One region of the Martinezella jaguaris genome, then DNA from elsewhere that is predicted to be linked to it. Evidence: predicted binding sites of a transcription regulator. Region 1 holds the regulator's gene; the other holds the start of a gene.

Region 1 (7,764 bases):
CATAATTGTTTCACTCGCCTGACATAAAAGGGCGGTGCTTTGACCGCTAAAAAAGAGTTGTTGAAAGGCGGACGCTCCGTTCGCCGCCACGCTCTTCAAAGCCCGTCAGGGAGGGTTCACCATGAACACGTTGAAACTGTCTATCATTGCGTTGGTCGCGTCCGCCGCTTTTTCTGGCGTCGCCGTGGCCCGCGATCAGATTCAGATTTCCGGTTCTTCCACCGTATTCCCCTATGCCAAGATCGTTGCCGAGACTTTCGGTGAAACCTTCACAAGCTTCAAAACGCCGGTCGTCGAATCCGGCGGTTCCGGTGCCGGCCTGAAGGAATTCTGCAAGGGCGTCGGCCCCGATTCCATCGATATCGCGAATTCTTCGCGCCCGATCAAGGATAGTGAAGTCGCAGCCTGCAAGGCAGCCGGCGTCGCCGATATCCAGCAGATCAAGATCGGTTACGACGGCATCGTCTTTGCCTTCGACAAGAGCAATCTCGACATCAAATTCGTGCCCGCCGATCTCTATAAGGCGCTCGCAGCCGAAGTCGTGGTGAATGGCAAGCTGGTTGCCAACCCTTATAAGAAATGGTCCGAGATCAATCCGGCCCTGCCGAACTTCGAGATCGCAGCCTACATTCCGGGCGAGAAGCATGGCACGCGCGAGGTCTTCGAAGAGAAGGTGCTCGCCGCGGGCTGCAAGGATTCCGGCGCGCTCGACGTCATCAAGGCGACCGTTTCCGATCCCGATCAGCAGACCGCGAAGTGCATTGCAGTGCGCAAGGACGGTGCGGCGGTCGATATCGACGGCGACTATCCCGAGACACTGGCCCGCATAGATGCCAACAAGCATGGTATCGGCGTTTTCGGCCTCTACTTCTATCAGAACAATGCCGACAAGCTGAAGGTGGCGACCGTAAGCGGCATCGTGCCGTCGGGCCAGACCATCGCCGATGGCACCTATCCGGTGTCGCGGCCGCTGTTCTTCTACGTCAAGAAGGCGCATCTCGGCGTCATTCCGGGACTGAAGGAATATATCGACTTCTTCACGAGCGATCAGATGATCGGACCGGACAGCCCTCTGGCAGAATATGGCCTGGTGCCGGCGCCGGATGCCGAACGCGACCAGATCCGCAAGGAATTCGCGGACGGGAAGATCATGTGAGTGCATAAGGACTACCGCCGGCGGGGTTGCCCGCGCCGGCGTTTGCCGGGGAATGGGAATGAGTTTGTCGTTGCTGCTGTTGTGCCTGTCGATCATCGGCGCCTCCGCCTTCGTGCTGGGGCGGACGAGAGCGGCTGCGCTTTCCGGCGGCAGGTCCTCGGCCATGCACTCGCGGCTTGGCTACCACGGCGCCTATGCCGCCATCTGGGCTGTGTTGCCGGCGCTGGCGCTGATCTGCGTCTGGCTGGCGATCAGCCCGGAGGTGATCGACGGTTTCGTGATCAAATCCTTTCCGGAGGAGGTGAAATCCCTGCCGCAAGCCGAGCTCAACCTCAGCTACGGCATGGTGCGCAGCATCGCCCACGGCATGCGCCTGCTTGATGACCAGGAACTTGCCACCGTGGCCAGCGGCTCGGCCGATCTTCAATTGCTCCTGGCGCAGAAGGGTGTCCCGCTCGCGGTCCGGCCAACCGGCTATATGATCGAGGCCGCCAACAAATACAACAACATGCGATATGTGAGCCGCGTCGTCATGTCGGTGGCGGCCATCATTCTTTCGGTGCTCTCAGCCATTCATGGACTGCGGGCCATCGCGCTGCGCTTTCGTGCCCGCAACCGAGTGGAGCAGGTCATTCTCGGCGGCCTGATCGTCGCTTCCTCCATCGCCGTGCTGACGACGGTCGGCATTGTCGCTTCGATGCTGTCGGAGGCGGCTCGCTTCTTCAACATGGTTCCAGCCGCCGAATTCTTCTTCGGCACCGTTTGGGATCCGCGTTTTGCCGGCGCCGGTTCGCAAACGTCGGGCACGTTCGGGCTCATCCCGTTACTGGCCGGCACGCTCTATATCGGCCTCGTCGCCATGTTGGTAGCAGTCCCGGTGGGGCTGTTTGCCGCCATCTACATGGCCGAATATGCCTCGGCGCGCGTGCGTTCCGTCGCTAAACCGATGCTCGAAGTGCTGGCCGGCATTCCGACCATCGTCTACGGCTTTTTTGCCCTGGTGACGGTCGGCCCGTTCCTGCGCGATATTTCCGCCGATATCAACGGCCTGCTCACGGGCAATTATGCGAGCTTCATCGAGGCGCAGAGCGTCCTGACCGCCGGCTTCGTCATGGGCGTCATGCTCATTCCCTATGTCTCGTCGCTCTCGGACGACATTATCATGGCCGTGCCGCGTTCGCTGCGCGACGGTTCGCTTGGCCTCGGTGCCACGCGGTCGGAAACGGTCAAGCGCGTCCTTCTGCCGGCTGCATTGCCGGGCATCGTCGGTGCGCTGCTGATGACGGCGTCGCGGGCGGTCGGCGAGACGATGATCGTCGTACTAGCGGCCGGCGTTGCTGCCCGCATGCAGCTCGATCCTTTCGAGCCGATGACGACGGTCACCGTAAAGATCGTCAACCAGTTGACCGGCGACCTCGAATTTACCTCGCCGCAGACACTGGTGGCCTTCGCGCTCGGCATCACGCTCTTCGGCCTGACCCTTTGCCTGAACGTTTATGCGCTCTACATCGTCCGCCGATATAGGGAGCAATACGAATGAGCGATGTCGTAACTTCCGCCCCATCGCCGATTCCGCGTGGGATGACGCCCGGCGCGCCGCTGCGGCGTGATATCGGCATCAAGCGTCGCTACGCCGCTGAACGCCGATTCCGCGCCTATGGTCTTGCCGCCGTTACCTTCGGCCTTGTCTTCCTCATCATCCTGGTCTCCACAGTGGTACGCCACGGCTACACGGCCTTCGTGCAGACCTCGATCATCTTGCCGATAGAGTTCACCGAGAAGGTGATCGATCCCGCCGGCAAGCGCGGCGGCGATCCGAAGGTGCTGATATCAGCCAATTATCCGGTTCTCATCCGTGACGCTCTGGTGAAGGCTCTGGGCATCGATCCTTCCAACCGGGTGCTCGTCCGCGAAGCGACGGAAATGGTATCGGACGGCGCACGGATTGCATTGCGCGACAAGGTCCTGGCCGATCCCTCGATCATCGGGAAGACGGTAGAGGTCACTTTCCTCGCCAGCGCCAATATCGACTCCGCCAACAAGGGACAGATCGACCTGACGGCGGCCGAAAAGGACCGCAAGGTCTCCGACCAGCAGCTCGCATGGATGAGGCAACTCGCCGCCGGCGGTGCGTTGTACAAGGCATTCAACACCGGCCTGTTCTTGTCCGGCAATTCGAGCCGCCCGGAGGCTGCGGGCCTCGGTGTCGCGCTGATCGGTTCCCTCTATCTGATGCTCACCGTGCTGGTCTTGGCATTGCCGGTTGGCGTTGCCGCCTCGATCTACCTGGAGGAATTCGCGCCGAAGAACCGGCTGACCGATCTGATCGAGGTCAATATCAACAATCTCGCGGCGGTGCCGTCGATCGTCTACGGCCTGCTCGGCCTTTCGGTCTTCATTAATTTCATGGGCCTGCCCCGTTCTGCCTCGCTGGTCGGCGGGCTGGTGCTCAGCCTGATGACGCTGCCGATGATCATTATCGCCACGCGCTCGGCGCTGAGGGCCGTGCCGCCGTCGATCCGCAGCGCGGCCCTCGGCCTTGGTGCTTCGCGCATGCAGGTGGTGTTCCACCATGTCCTGCCGCTCGCCATGCCCGGCATTCTGACGGGCACGATCCTCGGGCTGGCGCATGCGCTTGGCGAAACCGCGCCGTTGCTCTTGATCGGCATGGTCGCCTTCGTCGCCAATTATCCGGCAGGGCCGCTCGATCCCTCGACGGCGCTGCCGGTGCAGATCTACATGTGGGCGAGCGAAGCCGAGCGCGCCTTTGTCGAAAGAACCTCCGGGGCCATTATCGTCCTGCTCTTCTTCCTCGTTGCGATGAATATCGGGGCTATCCTGCTGCGCCGTCGTTTTGAGCGGCGCTGGTGACAGGAGGCGATGGAATGAACATGATGACGGAAGCCGTGAGCGAAAAAGTACTGGCTAAGAAGATGATGACGATCCCCTATAAGATGATCGGCCAGGACGTCTCGGTCTATTATGGCGACAAGCGCGCCCTGTTCGACGTGAACCTGAACATCCGCGTCAATACGGTCACGGCGCTGATCGGTCCTTCCGGCTGCGGCAAATCCACCTTCCTGCGTTGCCTCAATCGCATGAACGATACGATCGACACCTGCCGCATCACCGGCAAGATCACGCTCGATGATCAGGATGTCTATGACAGCGCCATCGATGTTGTAGAGCTGCGCGCCCGTGTCGGCATGGTGTTCCAAAAGCCAAATCCGTTCCCGAAGTCGATCTACGAGAATGTAGCCTATGGGCCCCGTATCCACGGGCTTCACCGTTCCAAAGCCGATCTGGATCACATCGTCGAAACCAGCCTGCAGAAGGCTGGCCTTTGGGGAGAAGTGAAGGATCGGCTGTATGATGCCGGCACCAGCCTGTCCGGCGGCCAGCAGCAGCGTCTCTGCATTGCCCGCGCCGTCGCCGTCAGTCCGGAGGTCATCCTCATGGATGAGCCGTGCTCGGCACTCGATCCGATCGCCACCGCCAAAGTCGAGGAACTCATACATGAGCTGCGGGAAAACTTCACGATCGTCATCGTGACGCATTCCATGCAGCAAGCAGCCCGCGTTTCACAACGCACCGCGATGTTTCACCTCGGCCATCTGGTCGAGGAGAACGACACCGATAAGATGTTCACCAATCCCGATGATTTCCGCACGCAGGATTACATCATGGGCCGCTTTGGCTGATGATGCTCCCCGCGCGGTTCCCTTCACATCGTTCACCTTGAGGATAGCAAAATGGTCTCTACACACATTCTCTCTGCCTATGACGAAGACCTAAAATTCCTGACACGCCGCATTTCCGAAATGGGCGGCCTGGCGGAGCAGATGGTCAGCGACAGCGTCCGCGCACTGGTAAACGGCGATGCCAGCCTTGCGCAGAAGGTCATCTCCGATGACGTCATTCTGGACCACGCCGAGCGTGAGGTCGGCGACAAGGCGATCGTCACCATCGCTCGCCGCCAGCCGATGGCTGCCGACCTGCGTGAAATCATGGGTTCCATCCGCATCGCCTCCGACCTGGAGCGCGTCGGCGATCTCGGCAAGAACACCGCCAAGCGCGTCATCGCCGTGCAGGGCACCGGCGTTCCGCGTCGTCTCGCCCGCGGCATCGAACATCTCTCCGAACTGGCGCTCGTCCAGCTCAAGGAAGTACTCGATGTCTATACGACCCGTTCGCCTGACAAGGCCGTATCGATCCGCGAACGCGACGAGGAAATCGACGCCATGTACACCTCGCTCTTCCGCGAGATGCTGACCTACATGATGGAAGATCCGCGCAACATCACCACCTGCACGCATCTTCTCTTCTGCGCCAAGAACATCGAGCGCATCGGCGACCATGCCACCAACATCGCCGAGACGATCTATTACATGGCGACCGGTGCTCAGCCCGAAGGCGAGCGCCCGAAAGACGATACTGCCAATACCGTCGGTGCAGTGACGGAATAACGTAGAAGCCAAGAGAGGGAGACCAGAGGCGCATGGTTCCGAGAGTAGCTGTTGTAGAAGACGAGGAAGCGCTAAGCGTTCTGCTGCGCTATAACCTCGAGGCCGAAGGCTTCGAGGTCGACACTATCCTGAGAGGCGATGAAGCCGAGCTGCGCCTCCAGGAGCGCATCCCCGATCTTCTGATCCTCGACTGGATGCTCCCCGGCGTGTCCGGCATCGAACTCTGCCGCCGGCTGCGCATGCGGCCGGAGACGGAGCGCCTGCCGATCATCATGCTCACGGCCCGCGGCGAGGAAAGCGAGCGCGTGCGCGGCCTTTCCACCGGCGCGGACGACTATGTCGTCAAGCCGTTCTCGACGCCGGAGCTGATGGCTCGCGTCAAGGCGATGCTGCGCAGAGCCCGCCCGGAGGTTCTCTCCACGGTGTTGCGCTGTGGCGATATCGAGCTGGACCGCGAGACCCATCGCGTTCACCGCAAGAGCCGCGAAGTGCGGTTGGGGCCGACGGAATTCCGCCTGCTGGAATTCCTGATGTCCTCGCCGGGCCGCGTATTCTCGCGTTCGCAGTTGCTCGACGGTGTATGGGGACACGATATCTATGTCGACGAACGCACTGTCGATGTGCATGTCGGTCGCCTGCGCAAGGCCCTGAATTTCTCCAATATGCAGGACGTCATTCGCACCGTTCGCGGCGCGGGTTATTCCATGGAGGCCTGATCGGATCATCCGACTGGTTTTTTGCAGAGCGGCGGAAACAGAAAACGGGCCTTTCGGCCCGTTTCTTTCATTTGGCTGATGTGGTTCAGTGTGCCGCTCGGCGCCGATCATGGACCGGCTGATAAGCCAGGCGCTGATGGTAGGTGCAGTAGGGCGAAGAGTCCGGGCTGTCGTTGCCGCAGAAGTGAAAATCGTCCTTCAGCGGGTCGCCGACTGGCCACTTGCAGGTGCGTTCGGTGAGTTCCGTCAGGCCGAGACGGCGCGAGATCGGAACCACCACATTGGCGGCCGGACGATATTCGATCTCGTGGACGGTATCGATCTCGACCTCTTCCTTGAGCATTGTCGCACCCTGCTGGCGGGTAACCGTGCGGGTTGCAACGCGCGAGGCGTAATTCGGCGCGCGTGGTGCCGAGGTATTGCGTTTTGGCGCTCGAGCCGTCGTTGCCGCTCCGCCGGCCTTGGCCCGGCCCGGCAGGCTCAAGCGATGCACTTTGCCGATGACGGCATTACGACTGACACCACCGAGCTGTGCCGCGATCTGGCTGGCGCTCAAACCTTCGGACCACAGCTTCTTCAGCTTCTCGACGCGTTCGTCTGTCCAATTCATGCCCTGTCTCCGCTGTCGCGTTTCTGATGGCAGAATCCCTCACCATTGCCTCGCATTGGGTCGAGGCGTGAAACGCTTTAAAATTGTGGTGACTAGTTCCGCCGCATGCAGTCTAGTAATTGGTTTTTAACCTAGTGTGAGGCTGACTCCGTGACAAGAGTCGCGGGAATCTTGGAGAATCGATTTCGAGGTTTTCCCCAACTTGCTATAGGTGAGTGGCATTTATGCAATATAAGTTGTCAAAGACGAGCCGTCCCTCCAGAGGCGCTCTGCCGCACCTGCTAAATCGCCAGTTTTGTTGACATCGCGGTGCAAAACATCAATAGTGCCTCAGGCCGCCGCAAGGCGGCATTTTGATTTTTCTGGGCCCGTTTCACTCGAAGGAAACGATTGGCCCTAAAGGTTGTGATCGAGGAGATATGGGCCATGGCTGAAACCGCGCCGCTTTATGACACCTATGTGCGTGCTCCGCTGCGGTTCGAGCGAGGCGAAGGCGTATGGCTGATCACAGAAACCGGCGAACGCTATCTCGATTTCGCCGCCGGCGTCGCGGTGAATGCGCTCGGCCATGCGCATCCCCATCTGGTTGCAGAGCTGAAGTCGCAGGCCGACAAGGTCTGGCACCTGTCCAACCTCTATGAGGTGCCGGGCCAGGAGAAGCTGTCGAAGCGCCTGACGGAAGCCACCTTCGCCGACAAGGTGTTCTTCACCAATTCGGGCGCCGAGGCGCTGGAATGCGCCATCAAGACGGCACGGCGCTACCAGTTCGCCAAGGGTCATCCCGAGAGATACCATATCATCACCTTCGAAGGCGCT
Region 2 (7,764 bases), 890 kb from region 1:
GTCGACGGACGGCAGATATAGACGGGGCAATCGGACCTGTCTTTGGTCGGCAAATAATCCTGATAGGCATAGTAGCCGGAATCACAGGCATTGCTGTCTGAAACGAAGCGATCATAAAGCGTCATGTTGCGCACTCTGCTGGCCGGATAGCGCATGATCACCGCGCGTTCGCGGTTGATGATCGCCTTGGCTTGGCTGCAGGTGAAAGACATGGAGTTATAACGCGAGATCGCCAAAGCCGGCGTGGTGGCCGACGCAACCAGCAGGGCCAGCAGCATGATTTTTTTCATCGGGGCAATCCTCCCTGAAATTGTTATAATGCAATATATATACGCAAAAGCCGCGGCCGAGGTTTCGGGAATTGTGGCAAAACGCAAGTGTGATCGAACGGGAGGCCTTGTGATGAACCATGACCGTTATGACGATTCTTATATCGCTGATATTCTTTTATCCGTACGGACCATCGCGCTCGTCGGCGCCTCACCCAATCCGGCCCGCCCGAGCAATGGTGTCATGGCCTATTTGCTGGCGCGGGGCTATCGAGTTATTCCCGTCAATCCCGGACAGGCGGGCAAGGAGATCCTCGGCCAGTGGGTCTTTGGCCACTTGGCCGATATCCCGGAACCGGTCGACATGGTCGATGTCTTCCGCGCGCCGGAATATCTAAGGTCGGTTGTTGAAGAGACGATCATGATAGAACCGCGCCCACCGGTCATCTGGGGGCAGCTCGGCGTGCGCGACGATGCCGCCGCAGCAAGAGCGGAAGCGGCTGGCGTCAAGGTCGTCATGGATCGCTGTCCGGCCATCGAATATCCGCGGCTGGTCGCCTGACGCAGGCTATGCCGCGTCCGGTTGCTAAGCCTGCCCATTCGTCGCGTGATATTGTCGAAAAAGGGCAGGTTTTTTCAACCCGAGCAAAAGCTTGGCAAAGTTCGCGGTTAACTTTCAGACCCGGGACGCTATGATCTTCCTGTCATAATAATATTGGCGGGAGGAGAAGGCATGCCGACAAACAATCCGGGTTTCGATACGTTGGCGATCCATGCGGGGGCGCAGCCGGACCCCACGACGGGCGCCCGCGCGACGCCGATCTATCAGACAACCTCCTTCGTCTTTCAGGATTCGGACCATGCCGCCGCGCTCTTCGGGCTGCAGCAGTTCGGCAATATTTATACGCGTATCATGAACCCGACCCAGGCCGTCCTTGAGGAGCGGGTGGCTGCCCTCGAAGGCGGCACGGCCGGCCTTGCCGTCGCCTCCGGCCACGCCGCGCAGATGATCGTCTTTCACACCATCATGCAGCCGGGCGACAATTTCGTCGCCGCCAGGCGGCTCTACGGCGGCTCGATCAATCAGTTCGGTCACGCCTTCCAGAATTTCGATTGGCATGTGCGCTGGGCCGACCCCGCCGATCCGGCCTCGTTCGAGGCTGAGATCGACAGCCGCACCCGCGGCATCTTCATCGAAAGCCTCGCCAATCCCGGCGGCACCTTTGTCGATATCGAGGCGATCGCCGCAGTTGCACGCAGGCACGGCCTGCCGCTGATCGTCGACAACACCATGGCAAGTCCCTATCTCATCCGGCCGTTGGAACATGGCGCCGATATCGTCGTCCATTCGCTGACCAAATTCATCGGCGGTCACGGCAATTCCATGGGCGGCATGATCATCGACGGCGGCACCTTCGACTGGTCGGCCTCCGGCAACTATCCGATGCTGTCGACGCCGAGGCCGGAATATAACGGCATCGTGCTGCACGCGACCTTCGGCAATTTTGCGTTCGCCATCGCTTGCCGCGTCCTTGGCTTGCGCGATCTCGGCCCTTCCATTTCTCCTTTCAACGCCTTCTTGCTTCTCACGGGCATAGAGACGCTGCCGCTGCGTATGCAGCGGCACTGCGACAATGCGATCGCCGTCGCCCGATGGCTGAAAGAGCAGGATAAGGTGGCCTGGGTGAACTATGCCGGGCTTGAGGCCGATCCGAACTACGCGCTGCAGCAGCGCTATTCGCCCAAGGGGGCGGGTGCCGTTTTCACCTTCGGGTTGAAGGGCGGCTATGAAGCGGGCAAAGGGCTGGTGGAAGGCCTGGAGCTCTTTTCCCATCTCGCCAATATCGGCGATACGCGCTCGCTGGTCATTCACCCCGCCTCGACGACGCATAAGCAGCTCACCGACGAGCAGAAAATTGCCGCCGGTGCCGGCCCCGATGTCGTGCGCCTGTCGATCGGTATCGAGGACGTCAAGGACATCATTGCCGACCTCGATCAGGCGCTGGCGAAGGTTTGACAAGGGAGCGTTCCGGGTTTCGGGATCGGAGATTTATGACAGCCTATTTACGATTGGACACCCATGGCATCGAGCCGGAAGTCGGCTCCCCGGCCGACGATCGCATCGTTGCCGGCGCACCGAAGTTCCGCACCTGGAATATCGATGAAGCCGGCGGCGGGCTCTATGCCGGCATATGGGAGGCGACTCCGGGAAAATGGCGGATCGTCTATGACGAGTGGGAATACTTCCACATTCTTTCCGGCTATTCGGTGGTAACCAGCGAAAATGGCGAGGTTTTTCACCTGCGCGCCGGTGATCGGATGATCTTCAAGCCCGGCTTCAGGGGAACCTGGGAAGTCATTGAAATGACTCGAAAGGATTATGTGATTCGTCTCTGAAAGCGTTTCGAATCATGTCGTAAAGCCAGCAGTATCAAGCCCTGAAGGCCGGTGCCGTTCGGATGCGATCCGGCCTTCGCGGCAGAGTCTGCAGGGCGGCCGTTTCGCTTGCCGCAAGTTGTGTCACCGGCCTTTCACCAAATTGTCATCAAACTGAAACACTGCGGCATTAGAGCCATCACTGTCGCCAGGAGATTGAGGTGGGAGTTACTAACCGATGGGACCCTCTACGCTAATCTCCTGCTCGCCATCCTTTCATCACTCTGGGAAGTGAGTTCAATCATGTTGAATCAAAAATTTCGTTCGCTTTGCCTGACTGCAGGCTTCATCGCGGCTATGTCCGTTTCGGCCTCGGCTGCCGACGTCACGGGCGCCGGCTCGAGCTTCATCGCGCCTGTTCTGTCCAAGTGGGCCGAAGGCTACAAAGCTGCAACGAACAATGTCGTCAACTACCAGTCGGTCGGTTCGGGCGCTGGCATCAAGCAGCTCCTCGACAAGACCATCGTATTCGGCGCTTCGGATAAGCCGATGAGCGACAAGGACCTCGAGAAGAACGGCATTGCCCAGTTCCCGATGATCTCCGGCGGTATCGTCGTTTCCTATAACATCGCTGGCGTGAAGCCGGGCGAACTCGTTCTCGACGGCAAGACGCTGGCTGACATCTTCCTCGGCAAGATCGCCAAGTGGGACGATGCGGCCATCAAGGCCCTCAACCCGGACCTGAAGCTGCCTTCCACGCCGATCTCCGTCGTTTATCGCGCCGACAGCTCGGGCACGACCTTCAACTTCACCGATTACCTGTCGAAGGTTTCGCCGGAGTGGAAGGAAAAGGTTGGTTCGGACACCGCGGTTGAATGGCCGACGGGCTTCGGCGCCAAGGGTTCCGAGGGCGTTTCCACCACCGTCAATCAGACGGCTGGTTCGATCTCCTACGTTGAATATTCCTACGTCGTCGCCAACCACATCGGTTTCGCGAAGATGAAGAATGCTGCCGGCAAGGTTATCGAGCCGAGCCTCGACACGTTCAAGGCCGCTGCTTCCAACGCCGATTGGGCCCATGCCAAGAACTTCAACCTGATCATCACCAATCAGCCGGGCGACAAGAGCTGGCCGATTGCAGCTTCGACCTGGGTTCTGCTCTACAAGAAGCCGGCTGATGCTGCTAAGAACGAAGACGCGCTGAAGTTCTTCAAGTGGGCCTATGAGAAGGGTCAGAAGGACGCGACCGATCTGTCTTATCTTCCGGTTCCGGAGAATGTCGCCGAGGTTGTCCAGAAGTCCTGGAAGCAGGACTTTGGTGCGAAGTAATTTGTGCTAGGCGAGAAGATGCGGCGGACAGGGCACGGCCCTGTCCGCCTTTCGTGATAGGACAAGGGGAAATCGATGGCTGACGCGACTCAGACGGCTGGTCGGACGGCTGGCTTCCAGGCAATGGATACCACCGCCGCCACCAGAAAATTCCGGACACAGGATCGGATTTTCTATTTTATGACGCTTGGCTCGGCTGCTCTTGTCGTGCTTATGCTACTGGCAATCCTTGCGGTTCTTGTCGTCAATGCCTTGCCAACCTTCGAAACCTTCGGGTTTTCATTCCTCTGGGGCACGAAGTGGAGCGCTCCCGCCGATATCTATGGTGCTGTGCCTGCTGTGGTCGGCACGCTGGTGAGTTCGCTCATCGCCATGCTGATTGCTATTCCCCTGGGCATCGGCATCGCCATCTTTCTCACGGAACTTTGCCCCGGCAGGCTGCGACAGCCGATCAGTACGGCCATCGAGCTTCTGGCCGGTGTTCCCTCTATTATCTACGGCATCGTCGGTCTGTTCATTCTTGTACCGTTGATGCAGAACTACATCCTGCCCTTCCTTATGATGACGATCGGCCAGGTGCCGTTGATCGGCCTGCTGTTCCAGCCGCCGGCGCCGGGCGTGGGTTTGTTGACCGCAAGCCTCGTGCTGGCTATCATGATCCTGCCGTTCATCACCGCTATCGCCCGTGACGTGTTTAGCACCGTGCCGCCGATGCTGCGTGAATCCGCTTACGGTATGGGTATGACCACATGGGAAGTGGCTCGTCACATCCTGATCCCCTATACACGTCGCGGCCTCGTCGGCGGTATCATGCTCGGCCTAGGCCGCGCGCTCGGCGAAACGATGGCCGTCACCTTCGTTGTAGGCTCGGTGAGCCGTCTGCAAGCGTCGATCATCTCGCCGTCCACCACCATTTCCGCCCAGATCGCGAACAACTTCGGCGATGCCGACGGTCTGCAATTGTCCAGCCTGATTGCGCTCGGCCTGCTCCTATTCATTCTTTCCTTCTGCGTGCTTGCAGCGGCGAGGTGGATGATCGGCCGCGTCGATTCGCTTTGAGGAAAAAGCCTATGGAAAATGCAATCCGTCAGAACCTCGTGTCGAGGCGCTATGGGAAGAACCGGGTGATGATGGCCTTGTGCTTCATCGCGGCCATCCTCGGCATATTCTTTCTCAGCGTGATCCTTGTGACCCTGCTTTATCGTGGTGTATCGGCGCTCAGCCTCGACGTGTTCACCATGTCGATCCCGGCCCAGGGCTCGCGCGGTGGCCTGATCAACGCAATCTACGGCACCGTGCTGGTCACAGGCCTCGCTATCCTGATCGCTGCGCCGATCGGCATTCTCGCCGGCACTTATCTGGTGGAATATGCCAACGGCACCAAGATTGCCGAGGCTGCCAAGTTCATCAATGACATCCTGCTGTCAGCGCCCTCGATCATCATCGGTGTGTTCGTCTACGGCATCGTGGTCGTGCCCATGCACGGCAACTCTGCCATTGCCGGCATCTTCGCGCTGGCGCTGATCGCCCTTCCGGTCGTCAACCGCACGACACAGGACATGCTGTTGCTGGTGCCAAATGCGCTTCGTGAGGCGACTGCAGCGCTCGGCGCGCCGCGCTGGAAGTCCATGATGATGGTGATCTACCGTTCCGCCTGGACGGGTATCCTCACCGGCATCCTGCTGGCCGTCGCCCGCATCAGCGGCGAAACCGCACCGCTTCTCTTCACGGCCGGTTACAGCAAATTCATGAATGCGGGCCTGACCGGTCCAATCGCCACGCTGCCGGTTGCCATCAACACGCTCGCCGCCGATGCAGGCGAGGATCTTAAACAATTGGCTTGGGCCGGCGCGCTGATTATCACTGTTGCCATCCTTGCCCTTAACATTCTTGCCCGTGTCTTGAGTGGGCGCCGCCACTGACGTAGCGGCCGAACGATAGGAATGAAACCATGAACATGAGCGATAGCAATTTCCAGAGTGTCAAAACACAGCCGGGGAAGGACGCCGTCTCCCAGTCGGATCTCGGCATGATCGCGAAACTTGAGGTGAAGAACCTCGATTTCACCTATCAGAACTGCCATCGTGTTCTGAAGGGTGTGAATATGAACATCCGCAAAAATGCGGTCACCGCCTTTATCGGCCCTTCGGGTTGCGGCAAGTCCACGCTGCTGCGCACCTTCAACCGGATGTATGATCTCTATCCGGGCCAGACGGTTGGGGGCGAGATCCTCCTGGACGGCCGCAATATTCTCTCCAAGGATGTTGATCTGAACGATTTGCGCGCCAAGGTCGGCATGGTGTTCCAGAAGCCCACGCCGTTCCCGATGTCGATCTATGAAAACGTCGCTTTCGGCATCCGGCTCTATGAGAAGATTTCCAAGGCGGAAATGGACGCCCGCGTCGAAGCGGCGCTGACGGAAACGGCGTTGTGGAGCGAAGTGAAGGAAAAGTTGCACCAGAGCGGACTTGGCCTTTCCGGCGGTCAGCAGCAGCGTCTCTGCATCGCCCGCGCCATCGCGGTCAAGCCGTCCGTGCTGCTTCTCGACGAGCCGACCTCGGCTCTCGATCCGATCTCGACCGCCAAGGTCGAGGAATTGGTGTCGCAGCTGAAGGGCGAGTTCACGGTCGTCATCGTGACGCACAACATGCAGCAGGCAAGCCGCATCTCTGACAACACCGCCTTCATGTATCTTGGCGAGCTGATCGAATACGGCCCGACCGAGCAGATTTTCCAGGCGCCGAAGGTGAAGCGCACGGAAGACTACATCACCGGCCGCTACGGCTGATATGGCGGGCGATGCCGCCTACTGCAAGCGATTTTGCGATGGCGCGCCGGCCTGGCGCGCCTTTTTTGCGTTTTAGACGAAACGGTGATCCCGGCCAGCGGGCGAACCAGGAGCCCTCGGTATCTGGTTTCGGCGAGAGGCCTTAACTCACCAGTTCAGTTCGAGCTTGTCGAGGCCATGGAATTGATAGACATCCTTGACCGCGGGCGTCTTCTTAAGCCTCAGGCCAGGCAGGCGTTCGAAGAGAATCGGCAGCACGACATTCAGTTCCAGCCGCGCCAGCGGCGCGCCGATGCAGAAATGGATGCCGGCGCCGAAAGAGAGGTTCGGCGCTTCGTTGCGATCGGGCTTGAAGGTGAGGGGATCGGAGAATTTCGCGGGGTCCAGATTAGCGGCGGCAAGAATCAACGCCACCTTCTCGCCGCGTTGGAAGGAAATGCCGTCAATCTCAGCTGGCTCCAGGCACCAGCGCTCGAAGATGTGCACCGGTGCGCAGATGCGCAGCGACTCCTCCACCGTCCGCTCGGTGGTCATCTCGTCCTTGAAAAGTTCGGCCCGTGCATAGCCGCTCTCCAGGATGACGCGGACGGAATTGCCGATCTGGTGTACCGTCGCCTCATGCCCGGCATTGAGCAGCACGATCGTCGTCGAGACCAGCTCGTCCTCGGTAAGATATTGGCCCTTGTGCTCCGTCGTGATCATGTGCGTGAGGAGGTCGTCGCGTGGATCGGCGCGGCGCTCGCGAATGACGGTTTTCACATAGTCGGCAAATTCCTTGGACGCTTGATCGGCGGCAAGTTCGTCTTCACGTGTGCGGCCGAACATATACATGCGCACATAGGCATGCGACCACTTCAGCAATTGCGGTCCCATCTCTTCCGGAATGCCAATCATCCGCGCGATCATGGTGACAGGAATGATATCGGCAAAGGCCGACAGCAGTTCGACCTCGCCGTCTTTCTCGAAACTATCGATCAGCCGGTTGGCCAGCTCGGCTAGCTC

The links. Region 1 encodes PhoB, which activates phosphate uptake and scavenging genes when phosphate is short. Its sites were predicted from a motif close to TGTCATNNANCTGTCAT; they were not measured.
Region 2: a site for PhoB is predicted at 2,810-2,826, ahead of pstS (phosphate ABC transporter substrate-binding protein PstS). Genes of this name have one in related genera too.

The regions. Positions count from the first base shown of each region.
Region 1 is NZ_CP032694.1:739,340-747,103, forward strand. It holds gene CCGE525_RS03655 (substrate-binding domain-containing protein) at 122-1,156, shown strand; gene pstC (phosphate ABC transporter permease subunit PstC) at 1,215-2,696, shown strand; gene pstA (phosphate ABC transporter permease PstA) at 2,693-4,027, shown strand; gene pstB (phosphate ABC transporter ATP-binding protein PstB) at 4,042-4,857, shown strand; gene phoU (phosphate signaling complex protein PhoU) at 4,909-5,622, shown strand; gene phoB (phosphate regulon transcriptional regulator PhoB) at 5,655-6,338, shown strand; gene CCGE525_RS03685 (GcrA family cell cycle regulator) at 6,424-6,948, opposite strand; gene CCGE525_RS03690 (aspartate aminotransferase family protein) at 7,375-7,764, shown strand, end outside.
Region 2 is NZ_CP032694.1:1,634,131-1,641,894, forward strand. It holds gene CCGE525_RS07970 (hypothetical protein) at 1-290, opposite strand, end outside; gene CCGE525_RS07975 (CoA-binding protein) at 403-831, shown strand; gene CCGE525_RS07980 (O-acetylhomoserine aminocarboxypropyltransferase) at 1,003-2,286, shown strand; gene CCGE525_RS07985 (cupin domain-containing protein) at 2,322-2,666, shown strand; gene pstS (phosphate ABC transporter substrate-binding protein PstS) at 3,003-3,974, shown strand; gene pstC (phosphate ABC transporter permease subunit PstC) at 4,050-5,033, shown strand; gene pstA (phosphate ABC transporter permease PstA) at 5,045-5,896, shown strand; gene pstB (phosphate ABC transporter ATP-binding protein PstB) at 6,004-6,762, shown strand; gene CCGE525_RS08010 (cytochrome P450) at 6,910-7,764, opposite strand, start outside.